Regions from separate parts of the Paenarthrobacter sp. JL.01a genome, predicted to be linked through region 2. Evidence: riboswitches for the same ligand, from Rfam matches in the RefSeq annotation. Region 2 holds a riboswitch; the other holds the start of a gene.
The links. A riboswitch is a leader RNA that binds a small molecule or an ion and turns the genes downstream of it on or off. The one in region 2 is predicted to bind S-adenosylmethionine.
Positions count from the first base shown of each region.

Region 1: another riboswitch for S-adenosylmethionine. It lies ahead of N5P29_RS13410 (aminotransferase class V-fold PLP-dependent enzyme); the one in region 2 lies ahead of N5P29_RS18365 (DUF1737 domain-containing protein).

Region 1 covers NZ_CP104877.1:2,848,053-2,851,406, forward strand. Annotated here, with positions in the region: gene hisN (histidinol-phosphatase) at 17-841, shown strand; SAM riboswitch class IV at 1,013-1,126, shown strand; gene N5P29_RS13410 (aminotransferase class V-fold PLP-dependent enzyme) at 1,159-2,562, shown strand; gene N5P29_RS13415 (class I SAM-dependent methyltransferase) at 2,664-3,354, shown strand, end outside.
Region 2 covers NZ_CP104877.1:3,873,102-3,876,455, forward strand. Annotated here, with positions in the region: gene N5P29_RS18360 (NtaA/DmoA family FMN-dependent monooxygenase) at 1-788, opposite strand, end outside; SAM riboswitch class IV at 964-1,077, shown strand; gene N5P29_RS18365 (DUF1737 domain-containing protein) at 1,091-1,351, shown strand; gene N5P29_RS18370 (rhodanese-like domain-containing protein) at 1,348-1,758, shown strand; gene N5P29_RS18375 (O-succinylhomoserine sulfhydrylase) at 1,761-2,969, shown strand; gene N5P29_RS18380 (hypothetical protein) at 2,980-3,354, shown strand, end outside.

The DNA.
Region 1 (3,354 bases), 1.0 Mb from region 2:
AGGATAGTTTGGTGGCATGACCCAACCCGCTTCCACCTACAACGACGACCTGCGCCTTGCCCACGTCCTCGCCGATTCCGTCGACGCCCAGACCATGGATCGCTTCAAGGCCCTGGACCTGCAGATCGAAACCAAGCCCGACCTCACACCTGTCACCGATGCGGACAAGGCCGCTGAGGAAGCCATCCGCGGTCAGTTGTCGCGCTCGCGTCCCCGTGATGCGGTCCTTGGCGAAGAATTCGGCAGCAGCGGTCACGGCTCGCGACGTTGGATCATCGACCCCATAGACGGCACGAAGAACTTTGTCCGGGGTGTTCCCGTGTGGGCAACGCTGATTGCGCTGGTGGACGAAGGCGAACCCGTTGTAGGCGTGGTCAGCGCTCCCGCCTTGGGCAAGCGGTGGTGGGCAGCCAAGGACATGGGCGCCTACATGGGCCGGTCCCTGGCATCGGCAACGCGCCTGAAGGTGTCCAACGTTTCCCGCCTGGCCGACGCCTCCATGTCCTACTCCAGCCTCTCCGGCTGGAAGGAACGTGGAAACCTGGACGAGTTCCTGGGCCTCACCGAGGACCTCTGGCGCACCCGCGCCTACGGTGACTTTTGGTCCTATTGCATGGTGGCCGAAGGAGCTGTGGACATCGCCTGCGAGCCCGAACTGAATCTCTATGACATGGCCGCTCTTGTTCCCATCGTCACCGAGGCCGGGGGGCGCTTTACCTCCCTGGAAGGCGAAGACGGCCCGTTCGGCGGCAACGCCCTGGCCACGAATTCGATCCTCCACTCGGAGGTCCTGAAGCGCCTGAACCCCGGATTGGACGATCTCCTCCAGCCCCCGGCCTGAGTCCGGGCCACCTCCGGTTCATCGAATTTTCGACGGCGGCTGCCCCCCATTTGCGAGCAGCCGCCGCTTTTTATTCGCAAGAACGGGCAATTTTCAACCCGCGTAACAATCGGCTTAACAAAACTCTCCGGCTTTGGACCCTTTCACGGACGTGCCTTAGCCTTTTTTACAGGTCACGAGTGCCAGCGCTAAACCCCGGTTAGCTGGCCGGCAACCCTCCATTCGCGGTGGGGTGCCCCGGGTGACGACCCGGCCGGTCCGGAACGGATGCGGCAAGCGCGGATCCCCCTGAGGGGGTCCCTCTTGAGTGAGGTCCCATGAGCACTGTCACGTTCAACTCAAACATCGTTCCTTCCTTCATCGAAGACTCCCCCACAGCTGCCGCGGCCCGTCCGCTCGCTGCCGTCACGGGCGCGGAACTGCAGGCCCCGCTGATTCAGGGTGGCCACGTCCGCTATGCGAACCTCGACTATGGTGCATCGGCCCCAGCGTTGACGATCGTTTCCGCCTACCTCAACGAGGTCCTGCCTTACTACGCCAGCGTCCACCGCGGGGCGGGATTCGCCTCACAGATCAGCACCTCGGTGTATGAAAATTCGCGGAACATTGTCCGTGAGTTTGTTGGTGGACGTGCCGACGACTCCGTCATTTTCACCCGGAACACCACCGACTCGCTGAACCTGTTGGCCGGCTGCCTTCCCCAGGAGGACGGCCAGTTCGCTGGCGAGGTCCTGTACTTGGACATTGAGCATCACGCGAACCTGCTGCCTTGGCAGGGAGTCCCGCACCGCAGCGTCGTTGCGGAGTCCACCCTGGCCGGCACAGTAGCCAAAATCGAAGCTGAACTGGCCCAGGGCGGCGTCAGCCTGCTCGCAGTAACGGGCGCCTCGAACGTCACCGGTGAGATCCTGCCCATCGCCCAGCTGGCGTCCTTGGCGCACCAGTACGGGGCGAGGATCGTCGTGGATGCCGCCCAACTTGCTCCGCACCGCCGCGTCAACATCGCAGAAGCGGATGTCGACTACATCGTGTTCTCCGGCCACAAGCTCTACGCGCCGTTCGGTGCAGGAGTCGTTGTTGGTCGCCCGGACTGGCTCGACGCCGGCGTCCCGCACCTGGCAGGTGGCGGCGCTGTCCGTGAGGCCCGTCTGGATTCGGTCAGCTGGGCCACGGGTCCGGCCAGGCACGAAGGCGGCTCCCCCAATGTCCTCGGAGCGGCGACCCTCGCCCGAGCGACCCAGGTCCTCGCGACCCTGGACGAGGACGCCTGGCACGCTCACGAAGCCGGCATCCGCAGCTACCTGGTCGAGGGCCTTGAGGCCATCGACGGCGTAACGGTCCACCGGATCTTCAGCGATTCGGAGGACACCATCGGTGTGGTCAACTTCTCCGTTGAAGGATTCGACGCCGGGCTGGTCGCCGCCTATCTGGCCGCCGAGCACGGTGTGGGCCTCCGGGATGGCCGTTTCTGTGCCCACCCATTGCTCAAGCGACTGGGGCTGCCATCGGGTTCCCTGCGGGCAAGCTTCGGCGTCGGCTCCCGGTTGGAGGACGCCACCAGGCTGCTTGCGGGCATCCAGGAACTCAAGTGCAACGGTTTGGGCTGGGACTACGTGGTGGACGAAGGCCGCTGGGTACCTGCCAACGACCACCGCACCTACCCCGAGTGGGCGCCCAACACCCCGGGAACCGCGGGCGCAGCTCCCTGCACTGTCGACTAAAGAGCGCAGCGTCGGCCAACGGCGCAGCTGAGCAAGCGTAAATGCCGGACCGAGGGTAAATTCGTAGGGTATCTTTTGGCTACCCCGTGAAGGAGTTCTGCGTGTCCCTGCGTACACCGGATGGCGCTCCCGGCATACCCGGGCCCGCCGGCCCCCGTGGACCCAAGCTCCATGCCTCGCGCCGGCACGAGCTTGGCCGGAGCTTCCAGGACGGCGGAGAGCACTATGACCGTGTGCGGCCCGGCTATCCGCTGGACTCCGTGGAATGGCTCGTACCCGGGGGTTCAAAGACAGCGGCAGATCTCGGCGCCGGTACGGGTAAGTTCAGTGCCCTTTTGGCCGAACGCGGACTTGAGGTTGCCGCCGTCGATCCTTCCACCGACATGTTGGAGCAACTGCGAAAGGCCTATCCCGGTATTCGCGCAACGGAGGGAACGGCCGAGGCAACAGGGCTGGCGGACTCAGCATTCGACGTCGTCAGCGTTGCCCAGGCCTGGCACTGGTGCGAGCCGCTTAAGGCGAGCACGGAAATTGCACGAATCCTCCGCCCCCACGGCGTATTGGGCCTGATCTGGAACCAGCTGGATACTTCCATTCCATGGGTCCACCGGCTCTCCCGCATCATGCACGCCGGAGATGTCCATAAGCCGGGATTCCGGCCAGTTATCGGTCCGGAATTCCAAAGGTTGGAGCGCCACCTCACTGAGTGGGAGGATCCGCTGACGCCTGAGGACATCATGGAGCTGACCAAGTCGCGCAGTTACTACCTTCGCGCCAACGAAGCCACCCGCG
Region 2 (3,354 bases):
TCGCGGTATGACTTCATACCCTCAACCCCGCGGGCCAACGCAATGGCAACATCCGCGTGGCCGCCGGCGAACGCCTTGCCTCGCGGCGAAGCCCCAGCCTGAACCAGGACAGGTTCCTCGGGCAAAGGGGCTGTGTTCAACGGACCCCGGACTTTGAAGAACTCGCCTTGATGGTTGATGGGGTGGACCTTGGTGTGGTCGGCGAACCTCCCGGCGTCCACATCCTCAAGCACGGCGCCAGGTTCCCAACTCCGCCAAAGCCGCCTGACGACGTCGACGAATTCCTCCGCCTTCTCATACCGGAGGTCGTGTTCGATCTGCTGGTCCAGGCCGTAGTTCTGTGCTGCGAGGTCGCTGCCCGAAGTGACCACGTTCCACCCGAGCTGCCCCTCTGAGAAGTGCTGCAACGTTGCCAGCAGCCGGGCCGCCGTGAAGGGAGGGTAGAAAGAGGCGCTGACGGTCGGCACAATTCCGAGGTGTTCGGTGGCGGAAAGCAGATACGGGACAAGCGCCAGGGGATCGTGCTTGGGCGCAAAGGAGGCATGGGCCAGGGAAACCTCGGCTGTGCCACCATAGGTGTCGGGGACGGTCAGGGAATCCTCGATGATGAACAGGTCCAGCCCGGACCGCTCAAAGGCCCGGACAGCCTCCTGGTAGAGGGCGGGCTTCTTCCAGTCATAGCCCAGGCTGTAGCCGGGAGTCCCCCAACCTTGGACCCCGAATCCGTGGCCCACGAACCATCCAAAATGAAGCATGGGCTTGAGTGTAGAACTGCTCTGTCCGCTCACCGCGACCTGATTTCACACGAAGTTACAGGGGGTCGTACTGCGTCAATTATGCTCCCGGGAGGTCACATTTGGGGCCTGTCTTCAGCGGCCCGCCCAGGGACCGATTACGCAACATGACGACGGCGGCGCTCTCCCCGAATGCGGCGAAGGCGCCTTGGATGTTACGTTCTTCTTGAGTAATGAGCACCAGCGTTAAGCCCTGACTTGCTGGTCGGCAACCCTCTCCCGCGGCGGGGTGCCTCAGGTGACTACTCGGCTTATTCGACACTTCGAACTGCAAGCGTGACTGAGGAGCACCACGAATGCCTGAACCCACTGAAGAAAAACTCGCGTATCGCCTGATCACCGGTCCCGACACCCGTGAATTCTGCGAACGCATCAGCAATGCCCTGGCCGAGGGCTACGTCCTGCACGGCAATCCCGCAGCAACCTTCAACGGCACCGACGTGATCGTCGCCCAGGCCGTGATCCTGCCTGCCGCCGTCGCCAGTTCCGACGCCGCAGTAGCAAGCGCCGTGGACGAGTTGGAAAACTACGAAGAATCATTCGAGGGCCACGCATGAGCTACGCAGGTGACCTGACCCCGCACGACGCGTGGGCCAAACTTGAACAAGGCGCCATCCTGGTGGATGTCCGCACTGAGGGCGAATGGGCCCATATCGGCATCCCCGACACCAAGGCCACCGAGAACGATCCCCTGTTCATCCAGTGGAACCTCGCCGGTGGCATCCCGAACTCCCGTTTCATCGAGGAGCTGCAGCAGCAGGCTCCCGAAGCCGACGGCGTGGAGCTGGTGTTCCTCTGCCGGTCGGGCCAGCGCTCAATCGCCGCCGCCATCGCCGCCACGCAGGCCGGATTCACCGCCTACAACGTGCTGGAAGGCTTTGAGGGTGAGCCGGACCGTTACGGCGAACGCACTGTAAACGGCTGGAAGAACCGCGGCCTGCCTACCAACTTGGGGAACGACTAAAAGTGACATTCAATCCTGACGCCGCCGGCTGGAGCCCTGACACCCAGGCCGTCCGCGGTGGACTTGACCGTACCAACTTCCAGGAAACGGCCGAGCCCGTTTTCCTCAACTCCGGCTTCGTGTACGAATCCGCTGCCGCCGCCGAACGCGCTTTCACCGGCGAGGACGAACGCTTCGTCTACTCCCGCTACGGCAACCCGAGCGTGGCCACCTTCCAGGAGCGGCTCCGTCTGCTTGAAGGAACCGAGGCGTGCTTTGCGACGGCGTCCGGCATGTCCGCTGTGTTCACCGCCTTGGGTGCCCTGCTGGCTGCCGGAGACCGCGTGGTTGCCGCCCGTTCCCTCTTTGGTTCGTGCTTCGTGATCCTTAACGAAATCCTGCCGCGCTGGGGCGTGGAGACCGTCTTTGTCGACGGACCGGACCTGGAGCAGTGGCGCGAGGCCCTCTCCGAGCCGACCACCGCCGTCTTCTTCGAATCGCCGTCCAACCCGATGCAGGAGATCGTCGACATCGCGGCCGTCAGCGAACTGGCGCATGCCGCCGGGGCGACCGTCGTCGTCGACAATGTCTTTGCCACTCCCCTGCTGCAGCGTTGCGGTGACCTTGGCGCCGACGTGATTGTCTACTCGGGAACCAAGCACATCGATGGCCAGGGACGCGTCATGGGTGGTGCCATCCTGGGCACCAAGGAATACATCGACGGCCCGGTCAAGCAGCTCATGCGCCACACCGGCCCCTCGCTGTCCTCCTTCAATGCCTGGGTGCTCACCAAGGGCCTTGAGACCATCGGGCTGCGCGTGAACCACAGCTCGGCGTCGGCCCTGAAGATCGCCGAATGGCTCGAACAGCAGCCGGCCATCAGCTGGGTCAAATACCCGCTGCTGAAGTCGCACCCGCAGTACGAGCTCGCCACCAAGCAGATGAAGGCCGGCGGCACCGTGCTGACGTTCGAGCTCTCCCCCTCGGATGGGCGCAGCGCCAAGGAAGCTGCTTTCGCGCTGCTCGATGGCCTGGGCGTCATCGACATTTCCAACAACCTGGGCGACTCCAAGTCCCTCATCACCCACCCGGCCACCACCACGCACCGGGCCATGGGTCCGGAGGGGCGTGCGGCCATCGGATTGTCCGACGGCGTGGTCCGTTTGTCTGTGGGTCTCGAGGATGTGGACGACCTCATCCTGGATCTGGAGAAGGCCCTCAAACAGGTCTAACCTTGCTGGCATGAGGCATCCATACCGCCGGGCGGGGGCTGTCATCGTTGCGGGTTCGGTCGTTTGGCTGGCCGGGATTTCGCCGGTGCCACGCGTGTACACCACGCTGGATCCGGCCGAGCGTTTGCGGCTGCTCGTCCATGGTGAACGGGGCTGGATCATCGGGCATCATTTGGCCGCTGCGGGAACAGCCGCGGTGCCGCTCGGCATCGCGGCCTTTGCCGGCGCGCAACGTCCCGGCGCCTCCAAAACGTGGGCTTCCACGGCTGCTGCGGCATTGCTCGCAGGAGCTCCGCTTTTCATCTACAGCCTGAGCCGCCGCGCGTCGGACCTTGAGCGCTTCGCTTCATTCCGGGGGTCCAACGCGCCGTTCCTCGGTTACTCC